Linked DNA regions of Duganella zoogloeoides. The protein of the gene in region 1 interacts with the protein of each later gene in a pairwise test. Links are inferred from orthologs where the notes say so. Each region holds a gene or a part of one and is shown in the gene's direction. Other genes may lie near its edges.

Region 1 (16,142 bases):
GCGCCGGTTGATCAGGCCGGTGAGGGTGTCGTGGGTGGCGTTCCACGACAATTGCCGGGTAAGCTTGCGCTCGTGGCTCACGTCACGGAATACCACCACCACGCCCAGCAGGGCACCGTTGTCGGACCAGATCGGCGAGGCCGATTCCTCGACCGCGATGTGACGCCCTTCGCGCGTAACGAGCTGGTTGTCGGACGCCGGCGCTACTGTTTGCCGCAGGCGCAGGCATTGCAATGCCACGTGTTCGGCAATGGGCTCGCCGGCCTCGTTGGTCAGCCGCAGGATGCTGGCGATATCCTGGCCGCGCGCCTTGTCGCTGCGCCAGCCGGTCAGTTGCTCGGCGGTGTGGTTCAGGTACTCGGTCTTACCGTGCGGGTCGATGGTGATCACGCCCTCGCCGATGGCGCGCAGCGTCACCGCGGCCATCTCGCGGTCGCGCGCCGTAGCCTGTTCGTTCAGCTTGCGTTCGGTGATGTCCCAGATGATGCCCAGGGTGCCGGTAGGGGCGCCGTGGGCGTTGCACAGCATGTGGGCCTTGGCGGCCAGCCAGTGCAGGCTGGCGTCGTCCCACACCACGCGGTACTCGACCTCGTAGCCGGTGCACATGTCCACGGCCTCCTGCATGGTATGGACCAGGGCGTCGCGGTCGTCCACATGGACATAGCTGAGAAAGTCGGTAAACGGTTGCGCCAGCTGGCCCGGTGGCAGGCCGAGCAGGCGCTGGCCGCCGCCCTGCCAGTTGACGGTGCTGCTTGCCACCGTGCCGTCGTGAATGAAAGTGTCCCAGATCGTCATGCGCGCCGCGTCCAGCGCCATCCTTAAATGCCGAAAATCCATGTGCCGCTCCAAAAGCCGATTATTTTGGTCTTGGAGTGGCTAGCAGCCGGGAAGTTCCGCAGGAAGTCCGATTTTTTAAGACTTCTTGGTTGTGCGCCAGAGCTTGCCAACCACGGTCACCACCGCCAGCGCCAGCGCGCCCGCCACCAGGCCGGTGACGGCGCCGATCACGCTTTCGGTGATAAAGGACAGCACCGGGCCGAGCGTCGGCACGCCGGCCATGACTTCTTGCGCGTGGTGCACCACGTCGTGGCTGCCGGGAATGCCGTGCACCAGGATGCCGCCGCCGACCATGAACATGGCGGCCGTGCCCACCACCGACAGGAATTTCATCAGCACCGGCGCCGCGGCCAGCAGGAAGCGGCCAAACCCGCGCACGATGGCGTTGCCCAGCTTGCTCAAGTACAGGCCGGCATCGTCCATCTTGACGATGCCGGCCACCAGGCCATAGACCCCCACCGTCATCACCAGCGCGATCAGGATGACCACCAGCGCCTGTTCCATGAACGGCTTGCCTTCCACGCTGCCGAGCGAGATGACGATGATCTCGGCCGACAGGATGAAGTCGGTGCGCACGGCGCCCTTGATCTTTTCCTTTTCCAGCGCCACCAGGTCGGCGTCGGGATCGGCCACGGCAGCCACCAGTTCCTGCTTGCGCTGGGCTTTTTCTTCCTTGTGCAGCACGCTGTGGGCGATTTTCTCGAAGCCCTCGAAGCACAGGTACAGGCCGCCGATCATCAGGAGCGGCGTGATGGCCTGCGGCAGGAAGGCGCTGATCGCCAGCGCTGCCGGCACCAGGATCGCCTTGTTCTTGAGCGAACCGACCGCCACCGCCCACACCACGGGAATTTCGCGCGCGGCGCGCACGCCGGATACCTGCTGCGCATTGAGCGCCAGGTCGTCGCCGAGCACGCCGGCGGTTTTCTTGGCCGCGACCTTGGTCATCACGGTGACGTCGTCGAGGATGGTCGCGATATCGTCGATCAGCGCCAACAGGCTGGTGCCGGCCATTAGCGGCTCCCTCGGGTGGTGAAAGTGGTCATGGTGGTCCTTATTATAGAAGCAGCAAGTTTAACCCAAGCTGAGCCGGCGGCGATATGGCGACGCGGCTACAATGTGCGTTACCGCGCAGCATTTCGCTGACGCCGGAGTCAACCATGGGATGTACATCATGAGCTTTGCCGTCTGGCTGGGATTTTTCGTCGCCGCCTGCATTATTGCCGTTTCGCCCGGTTCGGGCGCGGTGCTGTCGATGTCGCATGGCTTGTCCTATGGCGTGCGGCGCGCCAGCGCCACCATCCTCGGTCTGCAAACGGGCCTGCTGCTGATCTTTTTCATCGCCGGCGCTGGCGTCGGCTCGCTGCTGCTGGCGTCCGAGCTGGCGTTCAACGTGGTCAAGACCGTTGGCGCGCTGTACCTGATTTACCTGGGCCTGTCGCAGTGGCGCGCCAGGGTGGCCATTGGCGCGCAGCACGCGCAGCTGGAAGTGGTGGTGCCGTCAGCGCGCAAGCGCTACCTGACCGGCTTTTTGACCAATGCCACCAATCCCAAGGGCATCATTTTCATGGTGGCCGTGCTGCCGCAGTTCATTACGCAAGGTTCGCCGCTGCTGCCGCAACTGCTGATCCTGGCCGCCACCATGTGCGCCATCGACCTGGTGGTGATGCATGGCTATGCCTTGCTGGCCTCGTCGATGCAGCGCTTCTTCCGCGACCCGCGCGCGGTCAAGCAGCAGAACCGCGTGTTTGGCGGGTTGCTGATGGGCGTGGGGGCGGCGCTCTTTTTCGTCAAACGTGGCTCGGCAACTTGAAATTATTTGTAACCCGTGTAGGCGAACCGTCTGTTGCCGCGTTAAATCCCCATTACTAACGGAGACGCCATGAACATCATCCCCACCGTCCTGCTGGCCGCCCTGGCCGGTTTGAGCACCCTGGCCCAGGCCCAATCCGACCTGCCGGCGGCAGTGGGGCGCATTTCAGCGGTGCAGGGCCAGGTTACCCTGAGCGGGGACGATGAACCGGTGGCCGCCAGCCTCAACTGGCCGGTGACGGCCAACAGCCACCTGGTCACTGCCAGCGGCGCCCGCACCGAGTTTCGCATCGGCTCCACGGCGGTACGGCTCGATGGCGACTCCGATCTCGAAATCACCGAGCTCGATGACGACCTGCTGCGCCTGCGCCTCAACTACGGCAGCGCCAGCATCCGGGTGCGCAGTGCCGACCTGCTGCGCGACTTCGAACTGACCACGCCGCAGGCGCGCATCACCATGATCGAGCCGGGCCTGCTGCGGGTGGACGTGGAACGGGTGCCCGACACCAGCCAGATCAGCGTGCTGGCCGGCACCGCGCGCGTCGATGGCGCCGGTTCGTCGGTGACGGTCAATCCGGGCCGCCAGGTGGACGTCACCACCGAGGACGTGCGCACGACGGTGGCGCGGCGCGACGGTTTCGATGTCTGGGCCGACGAGCGCGACCGCCTGGCCGACGTCGTGGTCACCACCCAATATGTGTCCACCGGCATGACCGGCTACGAAGAACTGGACCGTCACGGCAGCTGGACCGAGAACGTCGAGTACGGCCCCTTGTGGGCGCCGCGCAATGTGGCCGCCGACTGGGCGCCGTACCGCGACGGCCGCTGGACCTGGCTGGCGCCGTGGGGCTGGACCTGGGTCGATAACGCTCCCTGGGGTTACGCGCCATCGCACTACGGCCGCTGGGTGACGGTGCGCCAGCGCTGGCACTGGGCGCCGGGCCGCCCGGCCGGCCGTCCCGTGTGGGCGCCGGCGCTGGTGGGCTGGGTGGGCGGCGTCAACCGTCCGAACCAGGGGCCCGGCCTTGGCTGGTACCCGCTGACGCCGCGCGATCGCTTCGTGCCCGGCTACCGGGTGTCGTCCAGCTACGAACAGCGCCTGAGCTGGAGCTACAAGGGCAAGTCGTTTGCGCCCCGTGGCGATCATGACGTTGGGCGAAACGGCGGTCGCGACGGCCTGACCGTGCTGCCGCGCGCGCAGTTCGAGGGACGCAACATTATCCGCGTCAATCGCGGCGACCATTTCGTGCCGCGTCCGCAGCAGGGCAACCTGGTCACGCCGGCAACGCCGCCGCGTCCGGCCGGCGGCCCGGGCCGCATCGAGACCAACCGCAACTGGCAGGACCGCGACGGCAACGGTCGCCCGGACCGCTTCGACAACAATCCGCGCAGCGGCAGCAACCCGCGCGCTGACAATAATCTACGCAACGATAACCCACGCACGGTCAATAATCCGCGCAACGGTAACAATCCACGCGCGGACAATAATCCGCGCAATGACAATAATCCGCGTGGTGACAGTAATCCGCGTAACGATAACAACCCGCGCTTTGGTAACAACCCGCGCATCGATAACAATCCACGCAACGACAACAACCCGAATAATCCGCGCAACGATGACAATCCGCGCGCTGGCACCAACCCGCGCAATGATTTGCCGCGTAACGACAGCCGGCCGCAAACCATCAGTACCTTGCCGCCGAACCAGATCGGTACGCCGGACGCACCGGCGCAGACCATCAATCCGCGCGACGGGGGCGTCGAGATCCATACGCGTCCCTATGGCGGCCGTGCCGGCAATGGCGCGCTGATGCCGGCGCCGGTACTGCAGATCGGTAACACTCGCGACCGTTTCCAGCGCGACGACAATGATCGTCGCCAGCGCGACGAGGACGAGCGGCGCCAGCGTGAGCGAGACAGGCAATCGCAACAGCAGCCGCAGGCTCAACAGCCGTCGCAGCAGCCACGGCCACAGCAGCCACAGTCGCAACTGCAACCTCAGCAGTCTGAGCAACCACGTTTCCAGCCACAGCAGGAGCGGCCACAGCAGGTTGAACGTCCACGCTTCCAGCCGCAGCAGGAACGCCCGCAGCAGCAGGAGCGGCCACAGCAAGCTGAACGCCCTCGCTTCCAGCCCCAGCAGGAACGCCCGCAACAGCAAGAGCGGCCCCGTTTCCAGCCGCAGCAGGAGCGTCCACAACAACAGGAGCGGCCCCAGCAAGAACGTCCGCAGCCCCAGGCACAGCCGGCGCCGCGACCTGCGCCGGCGGCCCAGCCGCAGCAACGGCCCGATCCGGGCCAGAGCCGCCAGCACCGCGACCGGCCTGCCCACGATCAAAACTAGCCAGGAGGCACGCAAGAGGGGGAGGGCCTGTTCCGTCAACGGCAGGTTCGGTCCCGCTCCTGCGCATTTCAGCTCCCTTAAACTGCAGTCCGTCACATTCGCGTGGCTTCCGGGTAAGCCTTTGCTTACAGTTGCCACATTGCAGATACGGGTGGTAGCGTCAGAGCAGCGGACCAATCCGCACCGCGCAACGCCATCCAGACCCCACCACTTTGCCCCAACTATTTTCGATATTCCCGAGAGAATAGTTTTTGCCAGCCTACCAGGCTGGCTTTTTTTTGGGCGTGGCGACCCCATATTGGTCTCTGGCCTCGTATCCGGCAACTTTGGCTACAATGCAGGCTGGCGGCGTCACGTCGATGTCCGCCGGTTTTTCTTAATAGATTGGAATGATTATGCAAGCGATCCCACCGACCGAGTCCCTCATCGAATACCCGAGCGACTTTCCGATCAAGGTGATGGGGCCGACTCATATCGACTTCGCACCGACCATCGTGCTGGTCGTGCAAAAACACGACCAGGATTTCCACGAAGGCAAAATGGAAGTGCGTCCTTCGTCCAAGGGCAACTTCACCGGCCTGACCGTGACCGTGCGCGCCACCAGCCGCGAACAGCTCGACGCGCTCTACTCCGAGCTGTCGGCGCACCCGATGGTCAAGATCGTCATGTAAGAACCTAGCTCGGCAGGGATGCGGCGCAAGCAGCGCCTCATTCCCTGCCGGGATAGGTTCCAGACTGCTGGCGCTGGAAGGCGGCGATCTCGTCGTGCAACCAGCGCCGCAGCGCCGCCACCTGCGGCCGCTCCGCCATTCCCGGCGGCGACACCAGGTAATACGCCTCCGCGCACGCCTGCTCCGCACCGGGCCGCCGCACCAGGCGTCCGGCGGCAATCTCGGGCGCTGCCACCACATGGTGCAATAGCGCTTCGCCTGCGCCCGCCAGCACGGCGCGCAACAACTCCCCCCCTTGCAATTCCGAGGAAAGCAGCACCGGATCGTGCGCACCAGAGCTATAGTGGGCGCTCACTACGAGATAGCATTTCTCATCCATCAACCGCTCCACCACCATGCCTGGATGACGTCCCAGGTCGAACACGATTGCTGCGTCCACGCCCGCGCGTGCCAGGTCCGCCGGCGGCGTCCGCGTGTGCAGCACCAGGTCGATGCCGGGATGCAGTTCGATGAATCCGCCCAGGCGGGGCGTGAGCCAGCGCGCGGCAAACCACGCTGGTGCGGCGAGGATCAATGGCGCGGTGGCAGCGGCGGCCGGGCGCAGGGCGTCGGCAGCGGTGCCGATGGCATCGAAAGTTTTGCCCAGGAACTGCGCGAACTGTTGCGCCTCGTGAGTTATTTTCACTTGCCGGCCATGGCGCACGAACAGCGGCCGGCCCAGGTCCTCTTCCAGCGCCCGCACCTGGTGGCTGATTGCCCCGTGCGTCAGGCGCAACTCTTCCGCCGCGCGCGAGAAATTCTCGTGGCGGGCCGCCGCCTCGAAGGCGCGCAGGGCGGAAAAATTCGGCAGGCGGCGGCTCGCGCTCATCTGGGTCTGTGGATAACTTTGTGAATAAAACTGGCAAGAAAAGCGGAATATACCGCACCTACAGGCGATACGGCAATGTTTACCATGTGAATAAAACTAACCAATAACCGACATCGACCCGGTGCCACCCAAGCCGGAGCCGGTTGCCGCCACGCCGGCTGATTTATAATGGCGCCATGACGTCCCCCACCACTCCCGAGATCCGCCACCTCGGCGTTGCCGATTACGACAGCACGTTTGCCGCCATGCGCGCGTTCACCGACGCCCGCACGCCCGACACGCGCGACCAGCTATGGATCGTCGAGCACGCACCGGTATTCACGCTGGGCCTGGCCGCCGACCGTGGCCACCTGCTGGCCGGCGCCACCGCCATCCCCGTGGTGCAGACCGACCGCGGCGGCGAAGTGACCTATCACGGCCCCGGCCAGGTGGTGATTTACCTGCTGATGGACCTGCGCCGCAACAAGCCGGGCGGCAAGCTGTATGCGCGCCAGTTTGTGCATAAAATCGAGCAGGCGATCATCAATGTATTAGGGGCGTATAATCTCGTCGGTGAGCGGATTGACGGCGCGCCCGGCATTTATATGGCGGACGGCCCCAAGCGCGGCGCCAAGATTGCCGCGCTGGGCTTGAAAGTGCGCGGCAACGGCTGCACGTATCACGGCCTGTCGCTCAATGTCGCAATGGACCTGGCGCCGTTTTCCTGGATCAACCCGTGCGGTTACGCCGGCCTCGAAACCGTCGACATGCGCACTGTCGGCGCCCAGGCGCAGTTGGCCGATGTGCAGCAGCAACTGGCCGAGGAATTGATACGGGTGCTTGCTGCGTCGGCAGACGCGCCGGTTCCCGTTCCGCAACCAGCCGTACAACCTGAATAACCAAACCAGCCCGCGAGGGCATGCAGCCAAATGACCACTGAGATCACCTCCAGCACTCCCGCTTACAACCCGAGCGAAAAGCAAAAAGGCGCCAGCAAGACGTCGCGCATCCCGATCAAGATCGTGCCGGTCGAGCAGGTGGAGCGGCTGAAAAAGCCGGAGTGGATCCGCGTCAAGGGCGCTTCGGCATCGAGCCGCTTCTACGAAATCAAGGACATCCTGCGCGAGAACAAGCTGGTCACCGTGTGCGAAGAAGCGAGCTGCCCGAACATCGGCGAATGCTTCGGCAAGGGCACGGCCACCTTCATGATCATGGGCGACAAGTGCACGCGCCGCTGCCCGTTCTGCGACGTGGGCCATGGCCGTCCCGATCCGCTCGACGTCAACGAACCGATGAACCTGGCCAACACCATCGCCAAGCTGCGCCTGAACTACGTGGTGATCACCTCGGTGGACCGTGACGACCTGCGCGACGGCGGCGCCGGCCACTTCGTCGAGTGCATCACCAAGACCAAGGACCTGTCGCCCCTGACGCAAATCGAAGTGCTGGTGCCCGACTTCCGTGGTCGCCTCGACAAAGCCCTGGCGATCTTCGCCGACGGCCTGCCCGACGTGATGAACCACAACATGGAAACCGTGCCGCGCCTGTACAAGGAGGCGCGCCCGGGCGCCGACTACATGCACTCGCTCAAGCTGCTCAAGGACTTCAAGGCCCTGTACCCGAACGTCAAGACCAAGTCCGGCCTGATGGTCGGCCTGGGCGAAACCGACGAGGAAATCCTGCAAGTGATGCGCGACATGCGCGAGCACGACATCGACATGCTGACCATCGGCCAATACCTGGCGCCATCGAACAGCCACCTGCCGGTACGCCGCTACGTGCACCCGGACGTGTTCAAGATGTTCGAAGAAGAAGCTTACAAGATGGGCTTCGGCCACGCCGCCGTCGGCGCCATGGTGCGCAGCTCGTACCATGCGGATGAGCAGGCGCATAACGTGCTGGCTGCGGTGAACGGCTGATACCGACGGCGAAAGGCTTTCCATGACCGTCCGCATCGAACCCTCATGGAAAGCCCACCTGCAAGACCAGTTTGAACAACCATACTGGCAAAGCCTCACCGCCTTTGTGAAGGAAGAATACGCTGCCGGTCCCTGCTGCCCGGCCGGCAAGGATATCTTCCGGGCTTTCGACCTGACGCCGTTCGATGCCGTCAAGGTCGTCATCCTCGGCCAGGATCCGTACCACACGCCTGGCGCGGCCATGGGCTTTTGCTTCTCGGTGCCGGACGGCAATCGTCCGCAGCCCAGCCTGCAAAACATCTTCCAGGAATTGCGCGACGATACCGGCGTCGAACGGCGCCAGACCGACCTCACCGACTGGGCCGAGCAGGGCGTGTTTTTGCTCAATAGCGTGCTGACCGTGCGTGCACGGCAGGCCGGGTCGCATGCGAACAAGGGGTGGGAAACTTTTACCGACAGCGCCATCGCGCGGTTGTCCGGCCAGCGCGACGGCCTGGTGTTCATCCTGTGGGGCAGTTACGCGATTGCCAAGTGCGCATTGATCGATACCAGCAAGCACCTGGTGATTACTTCTCCGCATCCGTCGCCGTTCTCGGCCCACAAGGGATTTTTCGGCAGCAAGCCGTTTTCGCGGACCAACGATTACCTGGCCGCCCACGGCAAGGCGCCGATCCGCTGGGCCTGATACCTGCCACACAGACATCGGTGGCGTGTTCAGCAAGCCACAACTGGCAATCCGAAAGCGTTGATTCAAAGCAAACAAATGGCCGATCGACCGGCGTAAGCTGATAAATTGTCGGAGGGATATCCCCTTCTTTCCCTGCCGAGGAACCGACATGAAACTACTTTCGCGCGTGGCCGCCGTCATGACAGGCTTGCTGCTGGCGTCCTCGCTGGCCGTGGCGCAAACGCCTTATACCGACGACATCGTTTACCAGGGCCTCGGTGGCAAGCAAGGCATCAAGAAAATCGTCGATACCTTCATCCCGCTGGTGCTGGCCGATCCGCGCATCAAGGACAACTTTGCCGACTTCGACATGGACCAGCTGAACGTGCGCCTGCAGGAGCAGATCTGCGAGTTCGCGGGCGGGCCGTGCAAGTACACCGGCAAATACCGCGACAAGACCATGGACGGCGTGGGCACCGTGCGCGACATGACCACCGTGCACCAGGATCTGAAAATCACCAACGCCATGTTCAACGCGCTGACCGAGGACCTGCAAATCGCCATGGAACGCCACAACGTCCCCAACAGCGTCGCCAACAAGCTGGTGGCCAAGCTCGCGCCCATGCAGCGCGCCATCGTCACCAAGTAAGCAGCCGCCAGGAGCATCACCATGACATTTCCGATCACCAGGCTCACGCTCGCAATCCTGATGGCGTCAAGCGCTGGCAGCGCCGCTGCCCAATCCCAGGCCTCGCCCGACATGGGCAAGCTGCTGGCCACCGGCGGCGTCAGCCAGGTGGAAGGCGCCGGTGGTGGCGGCATCGTGCCGTGGGCCCTGATCACCGGCTACGGCACTCGCGACAGCTGGGGCGCCAACGCCCATTACACGTATATCAGCACCCAGGACTACAAGCTCGACACCTATGGCGTGGCGATCGGCCTGGCCGACCGCGTGGAATTGTCGGTGGCCAGCCAGTCCTTCAAGGGCAGCCTGGCGCCGCTCGACAACCTCATCCTCAAGCAGGACATCCTCGGCATCAAGGTCAAGCTGACCGGCGACGCCGTGTACGAACAGGACAGCTGGCTGCCGCAAATTGCGGTGGGGGCCATGTACAAGGACAACAAGGGCGTCAAGGGACTCGGCGCGCTGGGCGTCACCAGCGTTACCCAGCTCGGTGCGAAGGACGACAGCGGCTACGACTATTACGTGGCGGCCACCAAGATCCTGCTCGAGCAGAGTCTGCTACTGAACCTGACCCTGCGCGCCACCAAGGCCAACCAGATGGGTTTATTGGGCTTCGGCGGCGACCTGGGCGACAGCCGCAAGGTGATGCCGGAAGTGTCGGCCGCATACCTGATCAACCGCCACCTGGCGGTGGGCGCGGAGTACCGGCGCAAGCCGCACAACCTCGGCGTCGATCCGGAAAAGGCGTATTACGATGCGTTCGTGGCGTGGTTCCCGAGCAAGCATGTGTCGGTGACGGCAGCGTATGCGAATCTGGGCAAGATCACGGTCTTCAATCCGAAGACCCAGCGCGGCCTTTACCTCTCGGTACAGGCCGGCTTTTAAGAATTAGCCCTTGAGCGAGGTGGAGAGCAACTGGTGCAGCGCGGGAAAATCGGGCTGCCCCACGTATTTCTTGAGGATTTTGCCATCCTTGGCGATGACGAAGGTGGTGGGCGTCATCGAGACGTCGCCGTAGGCCTTGGCGGCCGAGCCGTCGGTGTCGAGCGCCACCTTGAACGGCAGCTTACGCGTATCGGCGTAGTTGACCACGTAGTTGGGCGGGTCGTAGCTCATGGCCACGGCCACGAATTCCAGGCCGTCGTCCTTGAACTTGTTGTAGGTTTCGACCATCTGCGGCATTTCGGCCACGCAGGTGGTGCACGAGGTGGCCCAGAAATTAACCATCACCACCTTGCCTTGCAGGCTTTCGGGCGTGATCTTTTCGCCCTTGATGGTGACGAACGTGACCTCGGGCGCCACCGGGCGCTTGCTGAGCGTGACGTAGGCTACCGCGCCGATCACGGCCAGCGCCACGGCAGCGATCAGCGGCTTGAGCCAGGCGCGCGAGGATTCCGGCGATGCGGCGGCGGATGCGGTCGTGCTCATGGCATCATTGCGCCGAACCGCTAGGCTTCGGCTGGTACGATTTCCATTCGTCTTCAGAGATATATTCGAAGACCTTGACCACCTTGCTCACGCCCGAGACGCCGCGTGCGATATCGGCGCCGATCTGGCCTTCGCGCTGGGTCACGCGGCCCATCAGGAAGACCACGCCGCGCTCGGTCACCACCTGGTAGGAGTTGGCCGAGATATCCTTGGCGTCCACCAGGCTGGCCTTGACCTTGCCGGTGATAATGGTGTCGTTCGAGCGCGAGGTGTAGCTGGCGGGGCCGGCCACTTCCAGCTCGTTGATCACCGACAGCACGCCTTCTACCGAAGCCATTTCGCGCTCGGCAGTGGCCTTGGCGGCATCGTCGGGCACTTCGCCGGACAGCAGCACGCGGCGGTTGAAGCTGTTGATGTTGACGTGGGCATCGCTGCCGAGCACATTGCGCAGCTTGTTCGCACCCTTGAACTGGATCGACGTATCCTCGGTTTGCGCACCAAACGTGCGGCGGTCGGAGGCGGCCAGCGTGCCGGTGATGGCGCCGCCGGCAACCAGCGCCACACAACCGGACAGGGTAGCGGCGGTGGCCAGGCACAGCACGCTCATGGCAAGCGGGCGTTTCAGCGTGGTCCAGATGGTGCGGGAATTACTCATTCACATCTCCTCCGAATAGGGCGACGTCGATGCCGTCGCAAATGCTGTGGATGCAGACCAGGTGCACTTCCTGGATGCGGGCGGTACGGTCGGCCGGAACGCAGATATGGACGTCGGCGTCGGTCAGCATCTTGCCGATCTCGCCGCCGCCCTTGCCGGTCAGCGCCACGATGCGCATTTCGCGCTCGAGCGCCGCTTCGATGGCAGCCACCACGTTGCCCGAATTGCCGGACGTGGAAAACGCCAGCAGGATGTCGCCGGACTGGCCAAACGCCTGCACCTGCTTGGAAAAGATTTCGCGGTAGCTGTAGTCATTGGCCACTGCCGTCAGGATCGACGTGTCGGTGGTGAGCGCAATGGCGGGCAGCGGGAAGCGTTCGCGTTCGAAGCGCCCCACCAGTTCGGCAGCGAAATGCTGGGCGTCTGCAGCCGAGCCGCCGTTGCCGCACACCAAAATCTTATTGCCGTTAGACAATGCCGCAAACATCATGTCGATGGCTTGGGCGATATGGGGCGCCAGCACGGTGGCCGATTGGATTTTCAGTTCGGCACTTTCGTGGAAGTGCGCCAGGATGCGTTGATTTGTCATAGTGTGCTGATTATAGTGCAGTCATCCGAAACCCCGGACAAGACCTGTTAAAAATGCTTACATCTGCGCTGAAGAAGCGCTTAAAGCGTAATGATATTGCGCAGCCACTCCAGCTGATCGCCATCAAGGGCGACCAGGTCGAAGCGGCACGGTGGCGGAGTGCGGTGGCGTAGCAGGTAGTACTGGGCGGCGTGGACCAGCCGCTGCTGCTTGTGATGGGTGACGCTGGCCGCCGCGCCGCCAAAGCTACTCGGGGCCCGGCGCCGCACTTCGACGAACACCAGGTGGGCGCCGTGGCGCATGATCAGGTCGATCTCGCCGGCCTTGCAGCGAAAATTGCGTTCGACCGGCACCAGGCCCTGCGCCACCAGGTAGGCCAGCGCGCGGTCTTCACCTTGCTGGCCCAGTTGCTGTTGCGCGGTGCGCCGTCCGCTCGGCGCGCGGGGCGGCGCCATGGCTGGTTACTGCTGGACGGCTTGCGGCACGCCGTGCTGGAACACGGCCGGCTGCTCCACCCGTTCAAAGCGGGCCGGGCCCTGGCCGAAGTCCACCGTCAGGCGTCCGGTGACACCGTCGATGCTGAAGCGGCCGGCCGGCTTGCGGCTGACTTCGCGCGCCACGCGGTAGGCATCGATGCCCAGCGCAAACAGGCGTTCCATGTCGGCCGTGCCGGCTTGTACCGGGTGCGGATAGACCATCACCGCCGGATGGTCGCGCTGCACCTGCCATGGCAGGTCGAGCAGGCGCACGCCGTCGAGTTCGTTGGTGGGCGAATTCATGCCGCCGCCAGCGTTCAGCGCCGAGGTGCCGTACAGCGGCAGGGCGGCAAAGCCGGTGGGGGCGACCGGTGCGGCAGGACTGGCCGGCAAGCCGTCGGCGGTGCTGATCACCGGCTCGTCCGCTTCATGCACCAGGCCGCTGTTCAGCGCGCCGCGCAGTTGGCGCGTCTGGTCGGCGCCCATGGCCGAGAACAGCAAGCCCGGCGGGTCCTGTTGCAGGCGCGCGCGCAATTGCACCAGCTCCGGGTCGCTCAGGTAGTTGTTTGGCGCGCTCAGTTCCACCATGCGCACCTGCTGGCCCAGCTGCTGCCAGTGGGCGGCAAACGCTGCCGCGATGCGGCGCTGCCATGGTGTGCTGGTGGTAATGATCATGGCGCTGGCGCCGGGCTGTTCGGCGGCCGCCCATTGCGCCACCTGGCGCGCTTCTTCCTCGATCGACAGGCCCATGGCCAGCATTTGCTGTGGTAACGGGGTGGCGTTGGCCGTGCCGAAACCTTCCGGGTGATTGAGGGCGATGGTGGGCTTGGTCACCAGCGGGCTGGTCGCCACCGCAGTGACCGCCGAGCGCGCCAGCGGGCCGACCACGAGGTCCACCGCTTCCAGGGTCTGGGCGTAGCTCGATAAAATATCTTGCGCGACGTCGCCGGTTTCCACCACGGTGATGGTGATGTTGTCGCGGTCGCGTTCCCAGGCCGCCATGAAGCCGGCGCGCAGCGCTTCGGCGGCGGCGCCCAGGGTCTCCGAGCGCAGCGGCAGGATCAAGCCCATGCGCACCGGCGCGCCGGACGGGCTGGTGGCGTCGTCCGCTGGCCGGTAGCCGGTGGCATTCTCGGTGCGCAGCTGGTCGGTATCCGGTGCGCGGGTGGGTTGGGCGGCCGCCCCCGGCATCGCGATGGCGAACACTTCCGCTGCCGGCGGTGGTGGTTCCGGCGGTGGCGGCGGCAGCGGCACGGGAGCGGGCGCCGGTGGCGGGCTTATAATGATGGGCACGGACGAGCCGCACCCGCTCACCAATGCCAGCGCCGCCCATGCGGCAACTGCCGCGCACAACCTCATTTTTTTCATGCTGCCCCCTCATTCCATTTACTGACCACGATATGTCTGAACCTACTACCCGCGCCATTTCCGCCCTTCCTGTCTTGGAAGAAACAGCGCACCAGACCTATCCTAGCGCAACCTTGTACGTCGTGGCGACCCCCATCGGCAATGTCGCTGACATCAGTGTGCGCGCATTGCACGTTTTAAGCCTGGTCGATGCGGTCGCGTGCGAGGACACCCGCAACACCGCGCAACTGATGACGCGCTTCGGCCTGCACCGTCCGCTGATCGCCGCCCACCAGCACAACGAGCGCGAAGTGGCCGAGACCCTGATCGCACGCCTGCAGGCTGGCGAGCGTATCGCGCTGGTCTCCGACGCCGGCACGCCGGCCGTCTCCGATCCCGGTGCGCGCATTGTCGAGGCCGTGCGCGCGGCCGGCTTGCGCGTGCTGCCGCTGCCTGGCGCCTCGGCGGCGGTGACGGCGCTGTCGGCCAGCGGCCTGGTCAACGACCAGTTTTATTTTGTCGGCTTTTTACCTGCCAAGGCCAGGCAGCGCGAGAATTTTCTCGCCACCTTGCGCACGGTGACCGCCACCATGGTGTTCTACGAGGCGCCGCACCGCATCCTCGACTGCGCCACCGCGCTGGCAGCCGCGTTCGAGCCGGAGCGCGAAGTGGTGTTCGCGCGCGAGCTGACCAAGATGTTCGAGGAAATCCACCGCTGCCCGCTGTCCGAGGCCGAAGCCTGGATCCGGGCCGACGCCCACCGCGAAAAAGGCGAGTTCGTCGTGCTGCTGGCCGGCGCGCCTGCGCAGGACGAGGCAGGCAATGCCGATGCGGAAAGGATACTCAAGGTCTTGCTGACCGAGCTGTCGGTCAAGCAGGCGGCCGGGCTGGCCGCGCAGATCACGGGCAAGAAGAAAAATGCATTGTACGAACTGGCGCTGACATTCAAGCAGGAACAGTAAGCGGCAGGCAGTACTGCAGCAGCTCAGAGCTTGCAGCCATGGTCTTTCTTGTCGAGCAGCCAGAATAACGGCGTCAGCAGATTGCCGCCGCCCTTCAGGCAGTCGGGCCGGCCGGCCCGCGCCATGTCTTTCTCCAGCTTGTTGCGGTCATCTTCCGGATAGAGCGGATGCGCTTGCAACTGGGCGGCCAGGGTGCCGGGCGCCGGCTTTTCCACCGCCACCTTGCGCGCGGCCTTGCGTGCCGCCTCGATATCGAACGGTTTCGGTTCCGCCGGTGCGCGCAGCGGATCGTCATCGGCGCCGGCCGGCTTGGCGGTGTCGGCTGCCACGGTGGTGTCGAGCGGGGCGGGCGCCGGCGTGATGGCGGCAATAGCTGCTGGCGTGCGGTCACGGTCGGCAGTGTCGTGCGGTCGCTGGCGGTCCTGGTGCCGCGCGCCTTGCTCGCGCGCCTTGCGCTCGCGGGCGATGGCTGCCTGCGCTGCCAGTTGGGGTGCCGCTTCTGGAATAGCAGGCGTAACAGGAACAAAAGCAGGCGCGGGAGCGGGCCTGGGCACCAGCCACACCGTCATGGTCCGGTTGGGCGGCAACTCCGGCGGCGGCACGGGGGCGCCCAGGCGGTAGCCGAAGATCAGCGCCGCATGCAGCACCAGCGAGACCAGGATGCCCGGCACGATGCGGTGACGCATCGGTTCTGTCGACAGCGCTGCGTTCATGGCCGGTCCAGTAGTTTGGGTGCATGCATTTTATGTAAGTTCCACCGTCTTGCACCAGTAAATGACATAAATATTTATGACGCCCTTGACGGAGGGGGCGGCAGCTTGTATTATCTTGCTTCTTCGGAGTGTAGCGCAGCCCGGTAGCGCACCTGGTTTGGGACCAGGGGGTCCAAGGTTCGAATCCTTGTAC
Region 2 (7,142 bases), 1.9 Mb from region 1 along the record:
GTGTGCCGACAATGATCATGAAGATAACTGGGACAGCGGGACTCATGGCGCTCCGAGAGGGCGTGGTTGATTCTCCCGGTTTTCCTGAAGCGGGACACGAGTAAAAAAAGCCGCCGACCCGTGAAGGTTGGCGGCTTTTGTCGTCAGCCGGTCGGTAAGACCGGCATGGACTTAGCGCTTAGTCGCGGCTACCGCCCGCAAAGCCCAGCAGCGACAGCAGGCTGGTAAAGATGTTGTAGACGTCCAGATACAGGCGCAGGGTGGCGCTGACGTAGTTGGTTTCGCCGCCGTTGACGATCTGCTGCACGTCATACAGGATGTAAGCCGAGAAGATGGCAATCGCCACGACCGAGATCACGATGCTCAGGGCAGGGATGGCGAAGAAGATGTTTGCCAGCGATGCCAGGATCAGCACGATCACGCCGGCGAACAGCCAGGTGCCCATGCCCGAGAAATCACGCTTGGTCACGGTGGCGATCGACGCCAGCACCGCGAACACCGAGGCCGTACCGCCAAAGGCCATCATGATCAGCGTACCGCCGTTGGAGAAGCCCATGATGCGCGTCAGCAGCGGCGTGAGCATGACTCCCATGAAGAAGGTAAAGCCCAGCAGCAGGGCCACGCCCAGGCCGGAGTTCTTGTTCTTCTCGATGGCCCAGATGAAACCGAACGCGCCGGCCAGGAACACGATCATCATGATGCCGCCGGTCAGCGGCAGGTGCAGCGCCATACCGAGCGCAGCGCCCAGCACGGTCGGGATCATCGACAGCGCCAGCAGCCAGTACGTGTTACGCAACACGTTGTGCTGCACCGCCCGGCGACCGCTACTCAGGTCGTAGGTGTTTTGTTGCAAGTTGTTCATGATGCCTCCAATAGTTGGTGCGGAGCAATCCGCTTAGATAAAAGGATAGCACGCCCGCGCGAGATTACCCAAAAAACTGGGGCAAAAGCACTTAAAGGGGGCTTAAACCGGCATCAAATGCCCGATATCGTGCTTGCACGGCTTCAAAATGCTCTATCGTGAGCCATTGTTCGGGCTAATCTGGTGCTGGTTCTCGAAAGTCCGTAGTGTTCTATGTTAAAATCGAAGGTTGATTGAACTATCAATTCTTGTTTTAAACCTTTCTTTTTATTGGAGTTTTTCAAATGGCAATCGAACGCACCCTGTCGATCATCAAACCAGACGCAGTTGCAAAAAACGTAATCGGCCAAATCTACAGCCGTTTCGAAAACGCTGGCCTGAAGATCGTTGCTGCGCAAATGAAGCAACTGTCGCGTGAAGAAGCTGAGGGCTTCTACGCTGCGCACAAAGAGCGCGGCTTCTTCAAGGATCTGGTCGATTTCATGGTGTCGGGTCCAGTCATGATCCAAGCCCTGGAAGGCGAAAACGCCGTCCTGAAAAACCGCGAACTGATGGGCGCTACCGATCCTAAGAAGGCTGACAAAGGCACCATCCGTGCTGACTTCGCCGACTCGATCGATGCCAACGCCGTTCACGGTTCGGACGCAGTAGAAGCTGCTCAAGTAGAAATCGCCTACTTCTTCGGCAAGTAATTTTTTGTAATGTCTCCGTTTCCGCCTTGGTGGAAACGGAAACTTTTTGTATTGTCTGGACTGACTATGAACGCACCTCTGACCAACTTGCTGGACTTCGATCCCGCGCAGCTCATCGCTTATTGCGCCGAGTTGGGAGAGAAGCCGTTCCGCGCAAAGCAACTGCAACGCTGGATCCACCAATTCGGCGCGTCGGATTTCGACAGCATGACCGATCTGGCCAAGTCGCTGCGCGACAAACTGAAAACCCGCGCCTTTGTTGCCGCGCCAGCCATCATCAGCGACAACACGTCCACCGACGGCACCCGCAAATGGCTGATCGACGTCGGCAATGGCAACGCGGTCGAAACCGTGTTCATCCCGGAAGAAAACCGTGGCACGCTGTGTATTTCCACCCAGGCCGGTTGCGCCGTAAACTGCCGCTTCTGCTCGACGGGCAAGCAGGGCTTTTCGCGCAACCTGTCGGTCGGCGAAATCATCGGCCAGCTGTGGATGGCCGAGTTCGAACTGCGCCGTACCAAGGGCATCGAGCCCGGCCCCAAGGGCGAACGGCAGATCACCAACGTGGTCATGATGGGCATGGGCGAGCCGCTGCTCAATTTCGAACCTACCGCCACGGCACTCAAGTTGATGCTGGACGATAACGCCTACGGCCTGTCGCGCCGCCGCGTGACCTTGTCCACCTCGGGCGTGGTGCCGATGATCGACCGCCTGGCGCAGGAAGTGCCGGTGGCGCTGGCCGTCTCGCTGCACGCGTCCAACGACGAGCTGCGCAACGGCCTGATCCCGTTGAACAAGAAGTATCCGCTGAAAGAGTTGATCGCTGCCTGCAAGCGCTACCTGCAATACGCGCCGCGCGACTTCATCACGTTTGAATATTGCATGCTCGACGGCGTCAACGACAGCGACGAGCACGCGCGCGAACTGATCGCACTGGTGCAGCACCCGGTCGATGGCATCAACTGCAAGTTCAACCTGATTCCGTTCAATCCGTTCCCGGAATCGGGCCTGCTGCGCTCGAAAAATCCGCGCATCAAGGCGTTCGCCCAGATTCTGGTCGATGCCGGCCTGGTGACCACCATCCGTAAAACCCGTGGCGACGACATCGACGCCGCCTGCGGCCAGCTCGCTGGCGAAGTCCAGGACCGCACCCGCGTCCAGGAGCGCATGGGCAAGATGGCCGAGTACCAGCAAAAGTTCGGCGCCAATTTCGGCAAGATCGTGGAGATCCATTCCTGATGGCGGGTTGGGCGCAGCGCAACCGGTATCGCTTGGCCATGCTCGGGATGTTCCCGCTGCTGGCCGGCGCACTGGGCGGTTGCGTCACGACCCCGGATAGTCCACAATCTGCCCGTGGCGCCGACAGCGCACGGGCGCCGGGCAGCGCCGAGCGCAAGGCGGCGATCCGCACGCAACTGGCGGTCGGTTATTTCGAGCAGGGCCAGTACGCGGTGGCGCTGGGCGAAATCAAGCTGGCGCTCGCTGCCGAGCCCGATAACGCCGAAGCGCTGGGCTTGCGCGGCCTGATCGAGCAAGCACTGGGCCATACCGCTGCCGCCGACGAGAATTTCCGCCGCGCCCGCAAGCTGGCGCCGGAAAATCCGGACCTGGCCAACAATTACGGCTCTTTTTTGTGCGAGAGCGGCCGCGTGGCCGAGGCGTTGCCGCTGTTCGACGCCGCGCTGGCCAACCGCGCTTACCGCTCGCCGGCCAGCGCCGCCAACAATGCCGGTGCGTGTGCATTGAAAATCAAGGATTACGCCAGCGCGGAGCGTTATCTGCTGCAAGCGTTGCAGTTGACGCCCGATCTGCCGGCCACCAACGCCAACCTGGCGCGGCTTTACGTGGAAAAACGCGATGTCCAGCGTGCCCATTTCTTCGTGACCCGCCTGGCTGACGTGGCAAAGATGGAGAGCTTGACGGCCGATGTGCTGTGGCTCGGGATTAAAGTGCAGCATCAAGTGGGCGATACGGGAAAACAAGCTGGTTGGGTCACGCAGTTACGGTCCCGCTACCCCGGCTCGACCGAGTATGCTGCTTATCAACGTGGGGCGTTTGATGAGTGAGACAGCAATGAATTCTGAGTGGGTAGAACCGCCAAAAGACCAGGCCAAAACCGGCCTGGCTACGCCCGGAGCACAACTGAAGGCGCAGCGCGAAGCGCTGGGCTTGACCGTGGAGCAGATCGCCGACCAGCTCAAGCTGGCGCCGCGCCAGGTGGTGGCGCTCGAAGCTGGCGATTATGCGTCGCTGCCCAATATGGCCGTCACGCGCGGTTTCGTGCGCGCCTATGCCAAGGTGGTGCGCATCGACGCCACGCCGCTGGTGGCAATGATCGAAGTGCGTTCGCCCACCAGTCCCGAGGTGTCGCCTCCGCGCAAGGAAATCGCGGCCACGTTCTCCGACACGCGCATGCCGCTGATGAAGTCGCGTAACTCGCACACCGGCGCCTGGGTAATGGGTGGTGTGGCAGTGGTGGTCGTGGTGGGCGGGATTTTCCTCTACCAGAGCGGCCTGATTGCGCACACGCTGGCGCTGTTCGAGCGTGGCGCCGATAGCGCTGCCGTCGCCACCGAGCCGGCCAAGACCGATGCCACGGTGGCGCCGCTGGAAACCACGCTGGTCAAGCCCGGCCAGGAAACCGCGCCGCTGCAGTCGCCGAATGTGCCGCTGGTGTCGGTGCCGCCGGTCGATGGCGGTAGTGCCGCCAATGCTGGCACGGTGGCCGGCGTCGCGCCTGCGCCAGCTGCCGGTTCCGCCGCTGTTACCACCCCGGCCACCGCACCGGTCAATACGCCGGCGCCTACCGTGACCGGTCAGCCGGTTACGACCACCGCAGCGCCGGCCGCAGCCGCTGCTGCCACGACTGCAGCAGCCGTCACCGGCACCGCGCTGGTCCTGAAAGTAGCGGAGGATTCGTGGGTAGAGATTCGCCGTCCGGGCGCCGCGCCGCTGATTTCGCGCGTGGTCAAGGCCGGCAGCACCGAAACCTTCGACATCAAGGGCCCGTCGCTGCTGATCGTCGGCAAGCCAGCTGGTGTTCAGGCTTCGCTGGGCGGCGCGCCGCTGGCGTTGCCGCAAGTTGCAGGCGGTACGATCGCCCGCGTGAACATCAAGTAAGCCAAGCAAAACCAAGCAAGCCAACAAATACCAGTTCCGAGTAAAACCACCATGTCTTCTTCGCCAACAGCTATTCCTTCGGGCCAGTCACCGCGCCGCGCCAGCCGCAGCGTGCTGGTGGCGCACGGCCAGCGCCAGATCTGGGTGGGCGGCGACGCTCCCGTGGTCGTGCAGTCGATGACCAATACCGATACCGCCAACGCCATCGAAACCGCGATCCAGATCCGCGACCTGGCGCGTGCCGGGTCCGAGCTGGTGCGCCTGACCGTGGACCGTCCGGAATCGGCCGAAGCCGTGCCGTACATCCGCGAACAGCTCGACAAGATGGACGTCGATGTGCCGCTGGTCGGCGACTTCCACTACAACGGCCACACGCTGCTCAACGATTATCCGGAGTGCGCCAAGGCGCTATCGAAATACCGCATCAATCCGGGCAACGTGGGCAAGGGCGCCAAGCGCGATACCCAGTTCGCGCAGATGATCGAAGTGGCGGCCCGCTACAACAAGCCGGTGCGCATCGGCGTCAACTGGGGCAGCCTCGACCAGGCGCTGCTGGCGCGCATCATGGATGAAAACGCCGGCCGCGCCGAGCCGTGGACCGCGCAGCAGGTCATGTACGAAGCGTTGATCACGTCGGCAATCGAGAACGCCGTCCGTGCCGAAGAACTGGGCCTGGCGCGCGACAAGATCATCCTGTCGTGCAAGGTCTCGGGCGTGCAGGACCTGATCGCCGTGTACCGCGAACTGGGCAAGCGCTGCGACTATCCGCTGCACCTGGGCCTGACCGAGGCGGGCATGGGCAGCAAGGGTATCGTGGCGTCCACCGCCGCGCTGTCGGTGCTGCTGCAAGAGGGCATTGGCGACACCATCCGTATCTCGCTCACGCCGGAGCCGGGTGGTGACCGCACCAAGGAAGTGGTGGTGGGGCAGGAGATCCTGCAAACCATGGGCCTGCGCAAGTTCACGCCGATGGTGATCGCGTGCCCCGGCTGCGGCCGCACCACGTCAACGACGTTCCAGGAGCTGGCCGACAACATCCAGACCTTCCTGCGCGACCAGATGCCGGAGTGGAAAAAAACCTACCCGGGCGTGGAAGCGATGAACGTGGCCGTGATGGGTTGCATCGTCAACGGTCCCGGCGAATCGAAACACGCCAACATCGGCATCAGCCTGCCCGGCACTGGCGAATCGCCAGCCGCGCCGGTCTTTGTCGATGGCGCCAAGGTGGCGACGCTGCGCGGCGAGCGCATCGTGGAAGAGTTTCACGAGATCGTCCTCAATTACGTCAAGACCAATTACAGCAAGACTGCCGCAGTCTAGTTTTTAACGAAATCAGAACCATGTCCGAAAATAAAAAAGCTGAAAAAATCACCGCCGTCAAAGGCATGAACGACATCCTGCCGCAGGACTCGCACCTGTGGCAGCTGTTCGAGAACACCGCGCAATCGGTGGTGCAAAGCTACGGCTTCCAGCAGATCCGCACGCCGATCGTGGAAGACACGGCACTGTTCAAGCGCGCCATCGGCGCCGTCACCGACATCGTCGAAAAAGAGATGTACTCGTTTACCGATTCGATGAACGGCGACCAGCTGACCTTGCGCCCTGAAGGCACGGCAGGCGCGGTGCGCGCGGTCATCGAACACAACCTGGTGTACGAAGGTCCGAAGCGCGTGTGGTACACGGGACCGATGTTCCGCCACGAGCGCCCGCAGCGCGGCCGCTATCGGCAGTTCTACCAGTTCGGCTGCGAAGCCGTGGGCTTCACCGGTCCCGACGTCGATGCCGAGATGATCATGTTGTGCCGCCGCCTGTGGGATGACCTGGGCCTGGAGAACATCCGCCTCGAACTCAATTCGATCGGCGACGCCGAAGAGCGCGCGCGCCACCGCGTGGACCTGATCGCGTACCTGGAAAGCCACGAAGCGCTGCTCGACGCGGAAGCCAAGCGCCGCCTGCACAGCAACCCGCTGCGCATCCTCGACACCAAGAACCCTGCCATGCAGGACATGGTCAACGGCGCGCCGAAACTGCTTGACTACCTGGGCGAGGAATCGCTGGCGCACTTCAACGGCGTGCGCAAGATCCTCGACCACAACAACATCCCGTACGTGATCAATCCGCGCCTGGTGCGCGGCCTCGATTACTACAACCGCACCGTGTTCGAATGGGTGACCGACTCGCTTGGCTCGCAAGGCACCGTATGCGCGGGCGGCCGTTACGATCCGCTGATCGCCTCGTTCGGCGGCAAGCCGACGCCGGCCGTCGGTTTTGCCATGGGCATCGAGCGCCTGCTGGAACTGATGAAAGAAGCGGGCGAGCCGGAACAACCGAACCTGTGCGACGTGTACCTGGTGCACCAGGGCGAAGCGGCGCAATTGCAATCATTCGTGCTGGGCGAACGCCTGCGCGACGCCGGCCTCGACGTCATCATGCACGGTTCGACCAGCAATGGTCCCGGCAGCTTCAAG

Evidence for each region.
Region 2: the proteins of SR858_RS26600 (region 1) and ndk interact in binary tests that used the Escherichia coli proteins (3 or more experiments, as listed by UniProt). The link is inferred for Duganella zoogloeoides from one-to-one orthologs.

What each region holds. Positions count from the first base shown.
Region 1 is NZ_CP140152.1:6,055,940-6,072,081, forward strand. The notes cover bases 7,351-10,280. They hold SR858_RS26600 (uracil-DNA glycosylase), read left to right. Parts: upstream 7,351-8,449; coding sequence 8,450-9,112; downstream 9,113-10,280. Other genes in these bases: lipB (lipoyl(octanoyl) transferase LipB), read left to right, coding at 7,351-7,407; lipA (lipoyl synthase), read left to right, coding at 7,438-8,427; SR858_RS26605 (group I truncated hemoglobin), read left to right, coding at 9,264-9,743; SR858_RS26610 (DUF3034 family protein), read left to right, coding at 9,765-10,280. Also shown: SR858_RS26560 (EAL domain-containing protein), read right to left, coding at 1-837; SR858_RS26565 (DUF808 domain-containing protein), read right to left, coding at 913-1,848; SR858_RS26570 (LysE family transporter), read left to right, coding at 2,009-2,647; SR858_RS26575 (DUF6600 domain-containing protein), read left to right, coding at 2,717-4,990; SR858_RS26580 (DUF493 family protein), read left to right, coding at 5,386-5,661; SR858_RS26585 (LysR substrate-binding domain-containing protein), read right to left, coding at 5,699-6,529; more of lipB, read left to right, coding at 6,706-7,350; more of SR858_RS26610, read left to right, coding at 10,281-10,664; SR858_RS26615 (peroxiredoxin family protein), read right to left, coding at 10,668-11,207; SR858_RS26620 (BON domain-containing protein), read right to left, coding at 11,212-11,862; SR858_RS26625 (phosphoheptose isomerase), read right to left, coding at 11,855-12,451; SR858_RS26630 (YraN family protein), read right to left, coding at 12,532-12,906; SR858_RS26635 (penicillin-binding protein activator), read right to left, coding at 12,913-14,220; rsmI (16S rRNA (cytidine(1402)-2'-O)-methyltransferase), read left to right, coding at 14,328-15,236; SR858_RS26645 (hypothetical protein), read right to left, coding at 15,260-15,949. UniProt on the Escherichia coli protein: Excises uracil residues from the DNA which can arise as a result of misincorporation of dUMP residues by DNA polymerase or due to deamination of cytosine.
Region 2 is NZ_CP140152.1:4,162,190-4,169,331, reverse strand. What follows is about bases 100-2,850. They hold ndk (nucleoside-diphosphate kinase), read left to right. Parts: upstream 100-1,146; coding sequence 1,147-1,554; downstream 1,555-2,850. Other genes in these bases: pilW (type IV pilus biogenesis/stability protein PilW), read left to right, coding at 2,793-2,850; rlmN (23S rRNA (adenine(2503)-C(2))-methyltransferase RlmN), read left to right, coding at 1,621-2,793; SR858_RS18430 (Bax inhibitor-1/YccA family protein), read right to left, coding at 179-862. Outside these bases: SR858_RS18435 (hypothetical protein), read right to left, coding at 1-46; more of pilW, read left to right, coding at 2,851-3,620; SR858_RS18410 (helix-turn-helix domain-containing protein), read left to right, coding at 3,628-4,674; ispG (flavodoxin-dependent (E)-4-hydroxy-3-methylbut-2-enyl-diphosphate synthase), read left to right, coding at 4,726-5,994; hisS (histidine--tRNA ligase), read left to right, coding at 6,015-7,142. UniProt on the Escherichia coli protein: Major role in the synthesis of nucleoside triphosphates other than ATP. The ATP gamma phosphate is transferred to the NDP beta phosphate via a ping-pong mechanism, using a phosphorylated active-site intermediate.